2 regions of the Exiguobacterium sp. s166 genome follow, and region 2 is predicted to be linked to the other one. Evidence: riboswitches for the same ligand, from Rfam matches in the RefSeq annotation. Region 2 holds a riboswitch; the other holds the start of a gene.

What was found. Region 2 has a riboswitch for S-adenosylmethionine ahead of KNP93_RS02950 (methionine ABC transporter ATP-binding protein). Riboswitches for the same ligand answer to the same signal wherever they lie in the genome.
Region 1: another riboswitch for S-adenosylmethionine. It lies ahead of mtnK (S-methyl-5-thioribose kinase); the one in region 2 lies ahead of KNP93_RS02950 (methionine ABC transporter ATP-binding protein).

The regions. Positions count from the first base shown of each region.
Region 1 covers NZ_JACSMU010000006.1:139,325-149,018, reverse strand. The annotation lists gene KNP93_RS13035 (AAA family ATPase) at 1-647, opposite strand, end outside; gene KNP93_RS13030 (ABC transporter permease) at 1,013-2,032, opposite strand; gene KNP93_RS13025 (sugar ABC transporter ATP-binding protein) at 2,025-3,548, opposite strand; gene KNP93_RS13020 (sugar ABC transporter substrate-binding protein) at 3,545-4,627, opposite strand; gene mtnA (S-methyl-5-thioribose-1-phosphate isomerase) at 4,647-5,696, opposite strand; gene mtnK (S-methyl-5-thioribose kinase) at 5,693-6,862, opposite strand; SAM riboswitch class I at 6,941-7,043, opposite strand; SAM riboswitch class I at 7,252-7,353, shown strand; gene KNP93_RS13005 (2,3-diketo-5-methylthiopentyl-1-phosphate enolase) at 7,434-8,624, shown strand; gene KNP93_RS13000 (2-hydroxy-3-keto-5-methylthiopentenyl-1-phosphate phosphatase) at 8,621-9,280, shown strand; gene KNP93_RS12995 (methylthioribulose 1-phosphate dehydratase) at 9,277-9,694, shown strand, end outside.
Region 2 covers NZ_JACSMU010000001.1:584,987-594,680, forward strand. The annotation lists gene sufD (Fe-S cluster assembly protein SufD) at 1-45, opposite strand, end outside; gene sufC (Fe-S cluster assembly ATPase SufC) at 64-849, opposite strand; gene KNP93_RS02935 (MDR family MFS transporter) at 1,006-2,232, opposite strand; gene KNP93_RS02940 (MetQ/NlpA family ABC transporter substrate-binding protein) at 2,306-3,142, opposite strand; gene KNP93_RS02945 (methionine ABC transporter permease) at 3,176-3,841, opposite strand; gene KNP93_RS02950 (methionine ABC transporter ATP-binding protein) at 3,838-4,860, opposite strand; SAM riboswitch class I at 4,941-5,046, opposite strand; gene KNP93_RS02955 (bifunctional cystathionine gamma-lyase/homocysteine desulfhydrase) at 5,106-6,272, opposite strand; gene KNP93_RS02960 (PLP-dependent cysteine synthase family protein) at 6,265-7,188, opposite strand; gene KNP93_RS02965 (S-ribosylhomocysteine lyase) at 7,185-7,649, opposite strand; gene KNP93_RS02970 (class I SAM-dependent methyltransferase) at 7,653-8,291, opposite strand; gene KNP93_RS02975 (thioredoxin family protein) at 8,841-9,119, opposite strand; gene gcvH (glycine cleavage system protein GcvH) at 9,221-9,604, opposite strand; gene KNP93_RS02985 (arsenate reductase family protein) at 9,669-9,694, opposite strand, start outside.

The sequences.
Region 1 (9,694 bases), on a different contig from region 2:
TGAACGTCCTTCACGGCCTCTTTCATCCGTAACAATTCGTCACGTGTGATGACGGACTCGAGCGTCTCGATCGGTTCATCCCGTTCGAACCGCGTCAATAGCTTCATTTCTTGTTGAAAGTCGGGATAACCCATCTTGACCTTAATCAAAAACCGGTCGAGTTGGGCTTCCGGAAGCGGATACGTCCCTTCATGTTCAATCGGATTTTGAGTCGCCATGACAAAAAAGGGATTAGGAAGCGTGTGAATTTCTCCATCCACCGTGACATTCGCTTCTGCCATCCCTTCGAGCAATGCAGATTGTGTTTTTGGTGAGGTCCGGTTGATTTCATCTGCCAGGACAATGTTTCCCATCAAAGGACCCGGCCGGTATTCAAACTGACTCGTCTTTTGGTTATACATCGAAACCCCCGTCAAATCGGACGGCAGCAGATCAGGTGTGAATTGGACACGTTTAAATGTCAAACCAATCGAACGGCTGAATGCGCGAACGAGCATCGTCTTTCCGACACCCGGTACGTCTTCGAGTAACACGTGACCTCCGGCAAGTAATGCTGCTAAAGATTGTGTAATCACGTTTTCTTTTCCGATGATTACTTTTTCTACGTTGTCGATGATCGCTTGAATCTCCTTCGTATATGTTCGCATTGTCTGGCCCCTTGCTGTTTAGTAGTTGAATTTTCTGACTTTTTATATCATCTCATATCTGTCGATGCTTTTAAAGGCATAGGGATAGCTGAATACGCACAAAAGGGGGCGCCGCTGTTCGCGACTCCCCCTTCCTGCTTTCAGGAACGATCACATATCGTAAACCGTTCTTGAACCGTGCAATCTGCACGTAAAACACGAATCACTTCGTGTCTATTGTCATGTTGCGTCCGTCAAGTCCGGTGATCCTCTTCTTCTCGAAGCGACATGCGATCGTTCCCTATACATTGATAATCATTCATGTGCATCACCATCCTTTCATATACTGAATATTACCTATTCTATTCGAAGTTAAACCACTTTTTTTAATTTTTTTTGAAACGGTAATAGGTCGAAGCCAAGGCAAGCGCCAAAACGGCACCTTTGATGATGTTCAGTGAATAATACGGTACCGACAACATGACGAGCCCGTTCTCAAGAATTCCGACGAGACAAGCACCGACCAGTGTCCCGAGCGCATTCGGCTTCCCTTGTCCGGCAAATGAAGAACCGATGAACGCTGCTGCAACAGCCGGCATCAAATAACCGGATCCGGCATTGATTTGGGAGGAACCGACTTGCGACGCCAGCAAGATCCCGCCGACAGCCGCCAGTAATCCGGCAATCAGATAAGCGAGTGCCCGGTACCGGTTGACCCGGATTCCGGTCAGATGGGCCGCTTCCGGATTTCCGCCGATGATGTACAAAAAACGTCCATGCCGGGTATAGTTCAAAAAGACATGCGTCACGGCGACGACGACAAGCATGATCAGAATGATCCAAGGCGCCTGACTGATTTTTAAAAACGACTCCGGAATCAATCCGACCGTCGGTGTTCCGTCGAGACGGGGCATCCCGGCACTGATTGATCCGCCACCGGTATAGGTCATCGCGACGCCTTCAAAAATGAACATCGTCGCAAGTGTGGCGAACAGATCCGGAATCTTAAACTTCACAATCAACAAAATGTTGACGAGTGCGACCGCCAAGGCAATTACGAGGGCCAGACCAATCGAGACGCCGAGCGGCAGGCTGTACCAGACAAAAAAAGAGACGACGAGCGAGCTGGCAAAGGTTGCGGTTGAACCGACGGACAAGTCAAAGCCGTTGACCGTCAACGAAATCGTTAATCCGATGGCGATGATGGTCACAATCGAGATGCTTCGTAAAATATTGACCAGGTTCGTCCCTTGTAAGAAATTCGGCGCCGTCATGGCAAAGAACAGAATAAGTGCAACAATCGCGAGGACGATGCCCCAGTCGTTCAAAAAGCGTAATAACGGTTTTCCCGGTGCGGTTCGTGGTGCGTCCGGCTTTGCCGTCGGTTTTTGCAATACATCATTCATTCTGTTGTCCTCCTGTTGCATACCACAATAATTGTTCTTCGGTCGTTTCCGCAGTGGTCGTTTCAAACACGATCCGTCCGTCATACATGACATAAATCCGGTCGGTCACAGCCAGCAGTTCATCCAGTTCGCTCGACGCATAGATGACGGCTTTCTGTTCTGCAGCCAATTGATCAATCACTTGGAAGATTTCCGCTTTCGCCCCGACATCGACGCCTTTTGTCGGTTCATCCAATACCAGGACGGACGCGTCTGCCAGCAACCATTTCCCGATGGCGACTTTTTGCTGGTTCCCGCCGGATAAGTCGGCGGCACGTTGCTCGGTACTGCTGACTTTAATCGACAGTTGCTGCACGATTTTTTGAGCTGCGGTCCGCTCCTTTGTTTTCTGTATAAATCCGAACCGGTTGACGAATTGTTGGAGACTGGCTGCCGTCATGTTTTGGTCAATCGGATCTGCGACTAAAATCCCTTCTTTCCGCCGTTCTTCCGGCACCAGCCCAATACCGAGCCGGACTGCATCATTCGGCGAACGAAGGCGGTGTGTTTCTCCATGCAGACGAATCGATCCCGAAGTGACAGAAAGCGATCCGAAAATCGTTTTACACAGTTCCGTCTTACCGGCACCGACGAGTCCGGCAATTCCGATCACTTCTCCGGCACGGACGGTTAACGAGATGTCATCCAGTTGTCCGGCGACTGTGACCCGGTCGAGTTCAAGTGATGGTGCACCCGCCGGACGCGCTTCCCGTTTCGATTGGCGCAGACGCCGGCCCAGCATCTGTTCGACGACTGTTTCCTTTGTTTGTCCGGCAAGAAGCTGACGTGACACCAGCTTGCCGTCCCGCATGACAGAAATGGATTCACAAATCTCAAATAGTTCTTGCAGCCGGTGGGAAATGAAGATGACGCCCAGTTGTTCCGTCTCTGCCAGCTCACGAATGATGCGAAACAGTTGCTCCGTTTCCCGTCCGCTGAGCGGGGCGGTCGGCTCATCCAATATCAGGAACCGGCTCTCCTGGACCAAGGCGCGGGCAATCAAGACCAGTTGTTTTTCGGCCAGACGCAACTCGCTGACCCGCTGCCGGACATCAATTGATGCTTTCAGTTTCCGTAAAGCACGTTCGGCTATTTCCTCGTATCGCTGCCGTCTGATGAACCCTTTCAGCTGTCCGTTCGTCAGCACATCGAGACAAATATTTTCCGCCACGGTCAAATAACCGACCAGTGCCGTATCGACTTCCTGATAAACGATTTCAATCCCGGCCCGTTTTGCGGCAGCCGGTGAATCGATTGTCAGAGGTACACCGTCAAACCAAATCGTTCCGTCATATGAATCGTACGCCCCGGCCAACACTTTCATCAGCGTGGATTTACCGGCTCCGTTCGCTCCGACAAGCGCATGGATTTCCCCGCGGCCCACGGAAAAATCAACATCGTCCAGCGCCTTGACGCCGGGGAATTCGATTGAAATTCCCTGCATCTCCAGTCGTTGTTCCTTCACCGGACGGGTCATTTCCCGTCATTCGCTTTCCGCAGTTTTTCCATCCACGGTTCATTGAACTTTTCGGACGTACTCCAGCCTTTGATGATCGTATCGAGATTGTACATCGTCGTATCGGCTTTCAGTGCTTTTTGTTCGACCAGTTTAGCGTCTAGGTCAAAAGTGTCCGGTGTGTTTTCCCCGGCCAGCTTTTTCGCCAGCAGACGCATATCCGTCTGTCCGATCAAATGCGGATCGACGGCACTCGTCGACACCCAGTTACTGCCCTTTTCACGCATCAGATTGATGTCCTGGTTCGAAACGTCGATTGAAATCAACGGAATCTCCTGACGTTTGTTATCCTTTAAGGATTTATAGGCTCCTTTGGCGACTTCATCCCAAGCACCCCAGACGGCATCGATACTTCCTTTCGGATATTTGGCGAGAATCGCGTTCATCTTCGTCGCAATATCGCCTTGGACATCCTGGAAGTTCGTTGGTCCGACTGTTTCAAGCGTTTTAATTTTTCCGTCTGCTTCGTATGTCTTGTAGATTTCCTGACGGCGGTCAAGCGGGGCAAATCCCGGACCGAACCACAGTTTGATGACCCGGACCGGCTGATCGTCTTTGACTTTCGTTACTTCATCGAGTGAAAGCTGTGCCAGTTTATGATCATCCTGGAACGTTTCCGTGATGCCTTTTAACGTCTGGTCCTTTTTCTTTGTCACTGTATCGAACGTCACGACTTTGATTCCTTTGTCGATTGCCGGTTTGATCATGTCGTAGGCATAATCCTCTTTTCCGTGCGAGATGATCAGTCCGTCATAATCCTGTTGGACGGCTTGGGCGACGAGTTCCTTGAATTTGACGTCATTGCCTTCCGAGATGAACGTGTTAACCTGAAAACCGAGCGCTTCCCCTTCCGAACGAGCTCCGTCCAAAAACTGTTTCGTATGGTCATCGGATGCCAGATTGCGGATGACGGCAATTTTGACGTCTCCCTGGACACTTTCCGGTACACCACTGATTTTTTTCGTCGGTGTCGCTTCGCTATTGGCGCAAGCAGCCAGCAAGACCGCCGGTGCAAGTACCGCAAATGCTAATTTTTTCATTTCGATCTCCCCAGTCTGTTTAACGTATTTGTTGTCCGATTGTCTGCTCGATCGTTTCGACGGACGGATGCTTGATGACTCCCAGTTCCGTAATGATTGCCGTGATCAATTCGTGCGGTGTCACGTCAAACGCCGGATTAAAGACGGCCACACCGGCCGGCGCCGTTGCTTTCCCTGCGAATTGCGTCACTTCACGGGCATCGCGTTCTTCAATCTCAATCTCGTCTCCCGACAAGCTCGTCAAATCAAAGGTCGAAAGGGGTGCCGCGACATAAAACGGAATCCCGAAAGCACGGGCCAGTAACGCCAGTTGAAACGTCCCGATTTTATTCGCGGTATCCCCGTTTCGGGTAATCCGGTCGGCACCGACGATGATGGCGGTGATGTTTTTTTCTTTGATGGTATGGGCGACCATATTATCGGTAATCAAGGTCACGTCAATACCGGCCCGTTGCAGTTCCCATGTCGTCAGACGCGCTCCCTGCAGTAACGGCCGCGTTTCCGACGCATAAACGGAGAGCAGAATTTCCTGTTCTTTCGCGAGATAAAACGGGGCGAGTGCCGTCCCGTAAGCCGCTGTCGCAATCGATCCGGCATTACAAATCGTCAGAACCCGGTCACCGGACTCAAATAATTCCAATGCGTGGATCCCGATTTGCCGGGATGTCTTGGCATCCGTTTCATACAGTTCGAGCGCCTTTTGTTCCAACCGTTTTGGTAACTCGGCAAGCGCCGTACTCGAGACAATAATTTGATTCAGCTCATCAAGCACGTTCCGCAAATTGACAGCGGTCGGCCGGGTTGCGAGCAATTGGGCCGACACCGTCAACAGTTCTTGTTTCGCTTCAGAAAGTGACCCTGTCGTCCGGCGGAATGCTTCCTGCACAAGGATGAAGCCGCCGAACAGGCTGATGGCCGGTGCACCGCGGACACGCAATTGTTTGATGGCGTCAATCGCTTGCGCCAAGTCATGGATAACCTCGTATCGTTCTTCTTCCGGGAGCCGGGTCTGATCCAAAATCGTCACCGTCCCGTTGTCATAGATGATGCTTTGGACGAATTGGCTCATCGGCTGAGTTCCTCCGTCAAATCGAAGTTTCGTAAATCGGTGAACGTCTTGCATTCGGTCCGGCGTTTGATCAATGCCACTCCAAGACGTAACGCATGACGTTTCCGCTCAAGTCGTTCCCTCGCGTCCGTGATGTTCTCGAGGTCCGCAACCGGTGCCAATCCAATCGTCCGCCGGATCAACTCACAACCGGCAAAGCCCAGTGCGTCCTGTAAAATCGTACTGAGGACATCGTCGACAAGTCCGCCCGCCGAACGGAACGGCTCTACCGCTTCGCGTTCCCATAATGCTTTGAACGTCGACGCAAAGGTCAGCCAAAACGTATCGATATCCTTCACCCGTCCATCCCGTAACTCGGCATAGTTTGGATACGCGGCAAAGCAGAGATGGGCGATGAATTGTCCGACATCAAAACCAAACGGTCCGTAAAAGGCGAACTCGGGATCGATGACTTTCGTTTCATCGGCTGAAGCAAAAATACTTCCGGTATGTAAGTCACCGTGCAATAATGCATCACCTTTTGTGATGAACAGTGTTTCCAGTTTCGCGACTTCGCGTTTCAGTTCTGCATCCTGCCATAACCGAACCGCTTCCGCTTCGAGGCCTGCTTCAATCGCATTCGTTTCCGCATCATAAAACGGGTCTGTGAAGATCAATTTTTCCGTGATATCACAGAGATCCGGATTGTAGTAGTTCCGTGCCACTTGTTTTTTCGCGACCGGTCCAAGCGCAAAATCCGACGTATAAAACAGTGTCCGCGCCAGGTACGAACCGATGTGTTCCGCGAGTAACGGATACTTTTCCCCTTCGAGCAAGCCGGTCCGGGCGATCGTCAAATGCGACAAATCCTCCATCACCGTAAACGCTTCTTCCTTGCTCGCATGGTAGACGTGCGGAACGAAAGGAACAGCGACTTTTGCGAATTCTTTTAAGGCCGATTGTTCAATCCAGGCCCGTTCGAGCGACAGCGGCCAGCTTTCCCCGACGACTTTCGCATATGGCAACGCCTGCTTTAAAATCAGCCGTTTTTCTCCTTCCTGAATCCGGAAAACGAGATTTAAATTCCCGTCCCCGATCTCTTCTGCCGTCACCGGTTCATTGCCGATTAATCCGAGTGTCCGGACCCGTTCAATCGCGTCCTGTACTGTAAATGCTTGGTATCCCATTCTGGTTTCCTCCTTGTTGATCACACGAAAAAACGCCTCTTTTCGTCAAAGAAAAGAGGCGCGGCAGAATACTCCGTCCTCTTATCTCTCAGACGAATGTCTGTTGGATGTAGCACCGTGCCGGATGGTCGGTTGCTGCGGCGTCTTCGGGCCAATTCCCTCTGCCAACTCACGATAAGAGTCATATGTAGTTGTCATGTGATTTGATGTTGATTTGAATACTACGTGCGTTGCTGGCCGTCTGTCAATTCCAATTTTTAGTGAAACGGATTCAAAAACGGAACCGTCTATAGAAGAAGTATTTTCAAAAAAATAAATTTTCAAAATATAGTTTGACAAGTGATGGATCTCATGTAAAAATTGCAATTAGATTTCACAATTTCATCCAATTCTTATCAAGAGCAGACGGAGGGACGAGCCCTACGATGTCGCAGCAACCGACCACTTGGCACGGTGCTAATTCTTGCAGCTAATACGCTGACAGATAAGAGTCCACGCGCAAATTTTCATGGTCTCTTGTCATTGACGAGGGACCATTTTTGTATTTTTCAATAAGGGAGAGACGATTCATATGGCGTACATTACCGCAACATACCAACTCGGAACGACCGATCAGTTGCCGAAACGGGCAGAGCAAATCGCGCTCGGTCTGACGGTCGGTTCATGGACCGATTTAAATCACTTGGAACAACAACAACTGGAATCCTTTAAAGGACAGGTCGTCCATACAGAAGAACATGACGGCAAAGGTTACATTACGATCCGTTATCCGGAACACAACGTCTCACGGGACTTTTCCGCTATCTTAACGACGGTCTTCGGTAAACTGTCGCTCGATGGACAAATCAAGTTAACCGACTTACAGCTTCCCCCGTCATTCACGAACGACTTTCCCGGTGCCAAATTCGGGATTGAAGGAGTCCGTCAATTGATTCAGGTCCATGACCGTCCCCTGTTGATGAGCATATTTAAAGGAGTCATCGGACGGGACCTCGTCTTTTTACGGGAACAACTCGAAGCACAGCTCGCGGGCGGCATCGATCTCGTTAAAGATGATGAGATTCTATACGACAATCCGTTGACGCCGGCACTCGACCGGGCACGGATCGGACGGGAAGTCCTCGACGCCCATTATGAACGCACCGGCAAACGGGCGCTTTATGCGATTACGTTAAGCGGTCCCGTCTTCGGCTTGAAGGAACAGGCAAAACGCCTGATTGAAGCAGGTGCCACGGCCTTCCTGCTCAACACGTTTACATACGGACTCGATGTCCTGCGCGAGTTGGCTGCCGATGCGGACATTTCCGTCCCGATTTTTAATCACCCGGCCTTAAGCGGTGCCTTGATCGCAAGTCCTGAATACGGTATTTCGGCTCCTGTTCTGCTTGGAACGTTACCCCGACTGGCCGGTGCTGACTTGACATTGTTCCCGTCTCCCTATGGTAACGTTGCACTCGCCAAAGATTTGGCCCGCGGGATCGCCGTTGAAGCGACGCGAATCGGAGAAACGAAGACGATTCTGCCGGTTCCGTCCGCCGGCATCCATCCCGGCCTCGTCGCTCAGCTCGTCCGTGATTTCGGTACCGATTCGGTCATCAATGCCGGAGGCGGCGTTCACGGTCATCCGCAAGGGGCAGCGGCCGGTGTCCTTGCATTTCGTCAGGCGCTCGACGCCGCACTGACCGGAGAATCGCTGACAAGTGCCGCAACGCGGCAGGAAGAATTACGGGTCGCCCTTGACGCCTGGGGGATCACGAAATGACGACTCGGATTTTATGTGACTTCGACGGCACGGTGACGGAACACGACAACATCATCGCCTTGATGAAAGAGTTTGCCCCGCAAGAAGCATTTGAACCATTAAAAAAAGGTGTGCTCGACCGGTCGCTGTCGATCCGGTCCGGGGTTGGACAGATGTTCCGATTGTTGCCCTCAGATCGAAAACAGGAGTATATCGATTTTTTGATTAATCGGGCAGTCATCCGTCCCGGCTTCGACACCTTACTCGCCTTTGCCAAATCAAACGGAATCGACTTTGCGATTGTCAGCGGCGGAATTGACTTTTTTGTCCAACCGATTCTTGCCTGTTTACTGACAGATGAAACGATTTACTGCAACGGCAGTGACTTCAGTGAAGAGACGGTCCGGATTGAATGGCCACACGCTTGCGATGCGGCATGCAACAATCAATGCGGCTGTTGTAAAACGTCAATCGCCCGGAAGTTGAAGCAGGACGGCGATACGATCATCGCAATCGGCGATTCCGTGACGGATTTTGAACTGGCGAAAAAGGCTGATCACGTCTATGCCCGGGGTTATCTGATAACACTCTGTGAACAGCACGGTATTCCCTATACGCCGTTTGAAACGTTTTATGACATCGTCAAACACTTACAGACCACGGGGGTGCATGCATGACATTCTTGAAACGATACGAAGAACTCCGCGCTATCAAGCAGGAGTTCGCCGCACGCGACTGGTTTCCCGGCACGAGCGGTAACCTCGCCATTCGAACGAACAGCAGTCCGACGGAATTTCTTGTGACGGCAAGCGGCAAAGATAAACGCCAGGACACGCCGGACGATTTCGTCCATGTTGACGCGACCGGTCAATTGATCGGCGAACAAAACGGACGTCCTTCCGCGGAGACGTTACTTCATGTCGAAGTTTTTAACCGGACGACGGCCGGCTGCTCGCTTCATGTCCATACCGTCGACAACAATGTCATTTCAGAACTCTACGGAGACCGCGGGGAAATCCGGTTTACCGGTCAGGAAATCATCAAGGCACTCGGCCGCTGGGAAGAAGATGCGGAAGTCGTCGTACCGGTTA
Region 2 (9,694 bases):
TGCCACTGCCTCGCGATTTACGGCAAGATTCAGTTCTACAGTCATCATGCTTCCTCCCTCGTCTTACGCTTTTGTTTCGATTTCGACTTCTTCAATGCCGAGTTCTTTTTTAACCCAGTCATAACCTTCTGCTTCGAGACGGTGAGCAAGTTCTTTACCACCAGACATGACGATTTTTCCGCCCATCATGATGTGGATGAAGTCAGGCTCGATATAGTTCAAGAGACGTTGATAGTGCGTGATGATTAAGCAGCCGAATTCAGGTGAACGCATTTCGTTCACCCCTTTTGCGACGACTTTAAGTGCATCGATATCAAGACCTGAATCGATTTCGTCAAGGATCGCGATTGCTGGTTTCAGCATCGTCATTTGGAGAATTTCATTCCGTTTCTTCTCTCCGCCCGAGAAACCTTCGTTGAGGTAACGGTGTGCCATTTCGCCCGGCATTTCGAGAAGACCCATTTGTGCGTCGAGTTGACGGATGAATTTCATGAGTGAGATTTCATCGCCTTCTTCGCGGCGTGAGTTGATCGCTGAACGCAGGAAGTCTGAGTTCGTCACACCACTGATTTCGCTTGGGTATTGCATCGCGAGGAACATCCCTGCTTGTGCACGTTCGTTGACTTCCATTTCGAGGACGTCTTCGCCGTCGAGTGTGACTGATCCTGATGTCACTTCGTAAGTCGGGTGACCCATCAATGCAGATGCGAGTGTTGATTTACCAGTCCCGTTTGGTCCCATGACCGCGTGGATTTCGCCGCCTTTGATTTCTAAGTTGACGCCTTTCAAGATTTCTTTGCCGTCGATTGCAACGTGTAAATCTTCAATCTTTAAGTGTGAAGCCTTCATGTAGAATCCCTCCATCTATTCATTTCGTGCCTGACGATTCAGTTCACGAGAGTTACTAATTTAGTATCATTCTAATCTTAATGAATCATACCACATTATTCAAGCGTCATCGCTCATGGTTTTTTCTCAAAACAAGCGTCTTTACTGAGAATGACTTTAAAGTGAGACGACTTCCTTCTCTTCTTCTTGTTTCGACTGACGGTGAACCCGCTGTGACAGTAAGAGCAGTGGGATACCGAGCAATGTCAAGAGGGCTAGGACACCAAAAATCGGCAGTGGTCGATTTACACCAAAATAAAGTAACAATTGACCGCCGACGACCGGTCCGACTGATTGACCGATTGACGTCAAGCCCATCGCCCCGAAATAACTACCCCGTAATTCCGGCTTCGCAAAGCTGTCGGTCAAGATATCCGTCATCGTGAACATCATCACTTCCCCGCATGTGAAGATGAACATCGCGCCGATCATCAGCCAGACCGTACCGGCTGTTCCCATAACGAATAAACCGACGGCGACGGTCGCAATGCCGACCGTGATCGATACGAGCGGCGACGTCTTGACACCGAACTTCATGATCGGGTACTGGACGACGAGTACCGTGATCGCGTTAATCGTAATCAACAAGGCAAACAAACTCGTCCCGCCCGACAATAGCGTCGTCGTCGTTAAAAACTGCGGCAATGTTGAGTTGAACTGACTGTATCCGAAGACTCCGAAGATGATCCCGGCGAGCGCGAACGTAAAGGCGACGTCGGTCTTCAGCAGACGGACCGTTGCCCCGAACGACACCTTTTTCCCGCCGTGACTTTCCGTGATTGGATGCCGCTTAAACAGGATGAAGATGGCGACGCCGTAGCCGAAGTAAACGAACGCCGTAATATAGAAGGTAATCGACGTATTGCCCGCACTGAGCAACAAGGCAATCCCCGGTCCAATCGCCGCTGCGATATTGATGCACGTATAACGGATATTAAAGACGAACAACCGGTTCTCTTCCTCCGTCGTATCACTGATCAACGCCCGGGCCGACGGTTCGAAGACGGACCGGAACACTCCGTTCAGAGCACTTAAGACGAAAAACGCCCCAAACGTCTCGACTTGTGCCAGTCCGATAAAGACGAGCACGAAACCAAACGTTCCGCTGAGCATCATCGTCCGCCGGCCATAGCGGTCGGATAATGTCCCGCCGACGAAACTCATGACGAGACTGGCGATGGCCGAAATACTGAGAATCCAACCGACGTCGACCGGGCTGAACTTCAGGACGACCGATAAGTAAATCGCAAAAAACGGCATCGTGATGAAAGTCCCGAGCCGGGCAAAAAATGTCCCGAGCAAAACCCCGACCGTCAATGGATGAAGCTGTTTCAAACGTTGCATGGAAATCCCCCTTTCGCACAAAAAAACAATGCATCCTTCCATTATATAGGAAGAATGCATTGAATGAAGCAACTTATTTACTGACCGGAACGACGGCCCCTTTGTATTCTTTCGTAATCCAATCTTGGTTCTTTTTCTCGTGGAGAATATCGAGTAATGTCGTGACACGTTTGTCTTTTTCATCGCCGTCACGTGTGACGATGATGTTGACGTACGGTGAAGACTCGTCTTCAAGTGCAATCGTATCTTTCAACGGGTTTAAGCCGTTATCGATCGCATAGTTCGTGTTGATCAAGACAGCATCGCCTTCGTTGTTTTTGTAGGCTTGCGGTAAGAGTGATGCTTCGATGTTTGTTTTGAACTTGATGTTTTTCGGATTTTCTGCGATGTCGTTGAGCTGGGCATCGGTTGTTTTACCGTCTTTTAGTTTGATCAGTCCTTCGTTTTGAAGGAACGTCAAGACACGTCCTCGTTCTGCGACGTTTGAGCTCGTCAAGATTGTTGCGCCTTTTGGCAATTCATCCAACGACTTGTATTTTTTAGAATAAACGCCGAGTGGTTCAACGTGAACACCGCCGGCACTTGCAAATTTGTAGTCTTTGTTTTCTTTTTCCTGTTGCTCAAGGTACGGCACGTGTTGGAAATAGTTCGCATCGATTTCTTTTTCAGCCAATGCTTTGTTCGGAAGAACATAATCCTGGAACTTCTTGATTTCGAGTTTATAGCCTTTTGCTTCGTATTCTTTTTGAACGTGCTCGAGAATTTCAGCGTGGGGAACGTTTGACGCCCCGATGACGAGTGTTTTTGAGTCACCGCTGCCTGACGAAGAAGATTCTTCTCCGCATGCCGCTAGGCTGATTGCTAAGACCGATACGGCTGCTGTGCCGACGAATTTTTTCCAAAGTTTCATGAATGATTCCTCCCAAGTTAAATAAAATAGGTCTTACCGTTTATCGATGGCTTTGACGAGCAGGTCACCAATAATTTGAATGATGAAGACGATGACGAGAATCAACAACGTCGCGATGACGGTGATGTTATTTTGTGAGCGCTGGAATCCTTCAATGAAGGCCATATCGCCCAGTCCACCACCACCGGCTAACCCGGCCATTGCCGTGTAACCGACGAGTGCGACGAGTGTGACGGTGATCCCGGATACGATTGCCGGAAGAGCTTCCGGAATCAAGACTTTATAGATGATTTGGAACTTCGTTGCACCCATCGATTCAGCTGCTTCAATGACACCCTTATCGACTTCACGAAGAGCCAGTTCGACCATTCGGCCGTAAAACGGTGCTGCACCTAGAATTAACGCAGGTAGCGCAGCCGTTGGTCCTAAGAATGATCCGACGATGATTTTCGTAATCGGAATCAACAGGATCAATAGGATAATAAACGGGATCGACCGGAAGATATTGACTAAAAAGCTGAGCACGGAATACAGTGCCCGGTTCTTAAACAACAGATCTTCGTTTGTCGCATATAACAACAGACCGATCGCCAGTCCGAGGACGAACGTCGCGAGTCCTGCAACAGCCGTCATATAGACGGTACTGCGGGTTGCTTCCCAAACCATATCCCAATCCACATCTGTAAAAAATGTACTCATCGGTGATCCACCTCCACTTCAACGTCACTCGCTTGAAGTTTGGCGATGACCGCTTGTGCTTCCTGTTCCGACCCGAGCAGCTGAATGAACAGCGTTCCGAGTGCCCCGTCCTGCGTCTGTCCGACGTTTCCGCCGATGATATTGAATAATAAGTTCGAGTCTTTCATGACTTCGGCCAGGATCGGACTTTCCGCCGTCGAACCGACGAACGTCAGCTGGACGATTTTTCCGGTCGGGTAGCGTTCGCGTAATTTCGCAAACGTCAATTCGTTTTCAGATGGTGACGTCAACTGTTTGACGAACTCTTTTGTCATCGCCTGTTTCGGGTGACGAAACACTTCTGCGACCGGTCCCTGTTCGACGATTTTCCCGGCTTCCATGACGGCAACCCGGTGACAGATTTTCTGAATGACGTGCATCTCATGTGTAATCAAAACGATTGTCAATTTTAATTTTTTGTTGATGTCGACAAGCAACTCGAGGATCGAGTCCGTCGTTTTCGGATCCAGCGCACTGGTCGCTTCGTCACAGAGTAAGACATCTGGGTTGGATGCCAGTGCCCGGGCAATCCCGACCCGTTGTTTTTGTCCACCTGACAGTTGCGACGGGTAAGCACCTTCGCGTCCGTCGAGTCCGACGAGTTGAATCAGTTCAGCAACTCGTTCTTTGCGACGGGCTTTCGGATAACCGCCGAGTTCGAGCGGGAACATGATGTTTTCTTCAACGGTCCGTGACCACAGCAGATTAAAGTGCTGGAATACCATTGAGACGTTTTTGCGGACGCCGCGTAATTCTTTCGGTTTGAGCGTCGTCATTTCGACACCGTCGATTTGAATCGATCCGCTCGTCGGTGCTTCGAGCATGTTCAGCAATCGGATCAAGGTTGATTTCCCTGCTCCCGAATAACCGATTATTCCAAAAATTTCACCGCGCTCGATTGATAAGTCGACATTGACGACGGCTTCAACCGATCCGCGCTTCGAACGATAAATCTTTCCTACATCCTGTAAGCGAATCAATACGGTCCCTCCTAAATATAAAAAAAGTGCGCACGTTTTAGAGCAAACGCGCGCACTTTTTCAGTACACAAAACCATTTGCTCTCATCTTGCAGACATTCGTCTGCTGGAATTAGCACCACTTCGGAATAAATTCCGCGGTTGCCGGGTTTCATCGGGCCAGTCCCTCCACCACTCTCGATAAGAGTTATCGGTATTTAGTTATTTTTAATATAATCTGAATATTAGCAGGGCTTATTTTGCTTGTCAAACAGTTTTTTCTGAAACCGGCTGAAGCAGGCTGAAAGCACGTGCTAAATCTTCTTTCAAGTCTTCTGCATCCTCAAGCCCAACCGAAATCCGGACAAGACCATCCGTGATGCCGAGCTCAGCACGACGTTCTGCCGGAATCGAGGCATGTGTCATGCGTGCCGGAACAGAAATCAAGCTTTCAACAGCTCCAAGACTCTCAGCCAACGTGAAGAAATGTGTCGCTTCGACGAGTTTCTCCGCATTTTCTGCTGAACCGACATCAAAGCTGATCATGCCGCCAAAACCAGTCGCCTGTTTCTGTTGTGTCGCATGTCCCGGATGTGTTGGAAGTCCCGGATAAAAGATGTTCGAGACGACGTCTTGTTCCTGTAAGAACTGAACGAGATCATGTGATGTTTCTTCGATTGCATCCATCCGGATACCAAGCGTCCGTAATCCACGGACGAGCAGGAAGCTGTCCTGCGGTCCAAGAATACCGCCGGTCGAGTTTTGGATGAAGTGAAGATCTTCTCCGAGCTCGTCGCTGTTGACGACGACGAGTCCTGCGACGACGTCCGAGTGACCGCCGATGTATTTTGTCGCGCTGTGCAGAACGATATCTGCACCGAGTGCGAGTGGTTGTTGCAAGTATGGTGTCGCGAATGTGTTATCGACGACGAGTTTCAGGTTATTGCGCTTCGCGATTTCAGCGACAGCCGCGATATCCGTGACTTTCAATAACGGGTTCGTTGGTGTTTCGACGTACAGCATCTTCGTGTTGTCTTGAACCGCAGCTTCCGTTGCGGCAAGATCCGTCGTATCGACGAATGTCACTTGGATGTTGAATTTCGGTAAGACACGTTGCATCAGACGGAATGTACCACCGTAGACGTCATCTGTCATGACGATATGGTCTCCTGACTCAAGCAGATTGAAAACAGCATGAATCGCAGCCATTCCTGATCCGAAGGCAAAACCACGTGCGCCGCCCTCAAGGTCCGCGATCAATCGTTCGATGCTTGTCCGTGTCGGGTTGGCTGTCCGCGAGTATTCGTAGCCTTCTTTTAATTGACCGATTTTCTCTTGTTTGTACGTACTCGTTTGATAAATCGGAGGTGTAACGGCACCAGTTGCTCGATCGACGCCTGTTCCTCCATGAATCAATGCTGTCTTTTTACGCATGTGTCTCGTCCACCTTTTCAAAGATTTGTTGGCTTAAATACCGCTCGGCACTGTCGGCGAAGACGGTGACGATGGTACTGCCGGGAAAACGATGTGCCAGATCAAGTGCTGCTACGAGTGCTGCACCGGCTGAACTGCCGACGAGCAATCCTTCACGAGCCGCCAATTCATGGACTTTCGTGAAGGCATCATGATCTGAAATCGTATGAATTTCATCTACTAAGTCACGCGAGACGAGGCTTGGCCATTTGGCCGTTCCGATACCTTCCGTCTTATGCGGTCCGGCTGGTCCCCCGTTGAGGACCGAGCCTTCCGGTTCGACGATTGCACCTTTCGTCCCGAGACGTTCTTTTAAATAGGCCGCTGTTCCGGCAAACGTTCCGCCTGACCCGCATCCGGCAACGAACCAATCAATCTGATCCAGTTCCGCCATCAGCTCAGGGCCAAGTGTCCGCTGATACGTGACCGGATTTTCTTCGTTTTCGAATTGAAGCGGAACATAACTGTTCGGAATCGTTTGTCCGAGTTCTTTGGCTTTATCGATCGCGCCCTGCATATCGAGCTCAGTCGGTGTGTTGACGACAGTCGCGCCGAGTGCCCGCATCAACGTCTGTTTCTCCTGGCTGAACTTTTCCGGAACGACACAGATGACCTGTAAATCATACTTTTTGGCGGCGAGCGCCAAACCGATGCCGGTATTCCCAGCAGTCGGTTCGATGATCGTTCCACCTGGTGTCACATATCCCTGTTCGATCGCGGCATCAACGAGTTGAATGCCAAGGCGGTCTTTGACGCTGCCCCCAGGGTTCATCCATTCGAGCTTCGCCAAAATCCGCGTACCAGCAGGCAAATCGAATGAAGTAATCTCGTAGAGCGGCGTATTTCCGACGAGGTCGCGGACTGATTTCGCGATCATCCGAAGACGATGTCCCATTCATCACGACCGGCAAGCATTTTCTCGGCATAGTGCTTCGCTCCTTTAAGGTCGTGGGCGCTTGCGAATCCGCATTGGACTTCATTTTGCGCTGGAATTTCTTCTGCTGCTAAGACGTCTTTTAATGTTTTCTCAACAAGCTCGCTCATTTTTTCGACCGAATCGAAGTTCATCATCGCCATGTAGAAACCAGTCTGGCATCCCATTGGCGAGACATCGATGACATCGTCCGAGTAGTTGCGGATGTTTTCCGCAAGTAAATGTTCGAGTGTATGCATTGCACGCATCGGCATTTGCTCAACGTTTGGTTGCGTGAAGCGGATGTCGTATTTAACGACTTGATCGACTTTACCGTCTTTGTATCCGGCAACGCGAATATATGGTGCTTTGACTTTCGTATGATCCAGGTTAAAGCTTTCTACGTTCATTTTTTTAAGTGTCATGATTTATTCCCCCATTTTCTCGGCTTCTACGAGCCAGACGAAGTGATTGTATTGTGTAAATGAAACATCAAACCCGCGTGACGCAAAAATCTGTTCCATCACCGGAATCAGTGGATAAAACTCACGTTCCAAATCTTCCGCCAGTCCGTTAAATCCTTGTGCTTTCGCTTCAGCAATCGTTTGTAAGCGGGCTTCTTCTGAAACAAACATCGTATCGGCATAAACGATTTTTCCGTCGTGCGGCAAAATCTTCGCCATCAAATCAACAGCTTCTCCCTTTTCCTCATCCGTCAGATGATGAAACGCATACGTCGAAACAAAGCTTTTCGCATCATCTGCCGTAAACGACAGGAAATGTCCGTCCTGCACCGGAAGTTCCGGAATCTTGTTGATGAGAATATCCCGCATCTCCGGACTCGGTTCGACGGCGAGGACATGATCATGTCGCTCCAGCAACCGTTGCGTCAGGTTACCGGTTCCTGCACCAAACTCAACAACCGGTGAGAGAGCTTTCGTTGCGACCGTATCTAATATTTCTTCATAACGACGAAAGACTTCTTTGTACTCCGGATCATGCCCCGTTACCGTGTCGTCGTATGTTGACGCCCACTCTGTAAAAACATCCATAAAACGTACTGTCATGCCTGTTCGTCCTCCGTATCTCTCTTTTAATTCCGACTAATCGGATATGAATTAAAGTAATTTACCTTAATCGCATTGTAGCAGGGACATTTACGAATGGCAAGACGACTGCTTTAAATTCTTTTGAAAACAAAAAAAAGGCGCTGCCGGAGAACCGGCAACACGAATAATGTGGTTAGAAATGCCACGAAGGAAAACCCAGCTCTGACACGAACTTCTTCGTTCGTCGTATCAGAGGGCGGCGCCTTTTCGACATATCAGTTGAACTGGACTCCCATGACAGATCTCCTGCTCGAATCCCGAATTGTTTCCTTGCGCCGCTTCGTCTTTGGGGGACGACTTAAGGGGAGACAAGCAAACAACACAGGATTTTTTTGAACGGTTCTGGAATGAAAAACAACAGCCAACTCATATCTCTGCCAGACTTCCTATAAAAGCATTTCTAGAAGTTGATATGAATATACCATTCGTAATTTAGCATTGTCAATGAATTATTGTAAATATTCCGACAATTTAGCGTAAAGAGAAATCTCAGACGGATTTCTCTTGTTACTCGGCACAGAATGCGAAGACATTTTGAACCGATTGAAAAGCGTAAAGCCTTGATACGACTTGATTCTCTTCAATTTTTAACAATGCCGGCACACTCATGACCTGAGCTTGCTCTAAAAAGTCCGGAATGAAGTTTCCGTTTGCCTGCACGATCCATTCTTCCTCTTTCGTCGCTTCGACGATCTCAAGCATCCGACTGGCGATGGCGCATGTCCCACACATCGGTGCATAGACATACAAAAAACCGTTTTCCGGGACTTGTGTGACTTCTTTCATCCGTTCCACTCCCCCTCTGTTTTGTTTTATCTTGTGCCAGTATACAGAAAAAAAGACGACGAGGAAACGATATCGTTTCCTTGCCGCCTTTTCCGTAAGTATTACTCGTTAATCATCGATTTGTAAGCAGCTGCGTCCATTAACGCTTCTACTTGTGCATCATCTTCGATTTCGATATCAACCATCCAAGCACCTTCGAATGGTGATTCGTTGACGAGTTCCGGGGAATCAGACAGTGACTCATTGATGGCAACGACTTTCCCTGAAATCGGTGCGTACAATTCGGATACCGTTTTAACCGATTCAACTGAACCAAACGGCTCGTTGGCAGAAATCGTATCGCCGACTTCTGGTAATTCGACGAAGACGATATCGCCAAGTTCGTGTTGCGCGAAATCCGTAATCCCGATTCGTGCCTTGTTTCCTGTTACTTCGACCCATTCATGCTCTTCCGAATAACGTAGATTGTCTTTGACTTGACTCATTTGCGATTCCCCCTGTGATCTATAGTGGACTAACGCATTCAGTATACCAAATGAACTAGCCTTCTTAATACCATTTTCCGTGATAGAGTT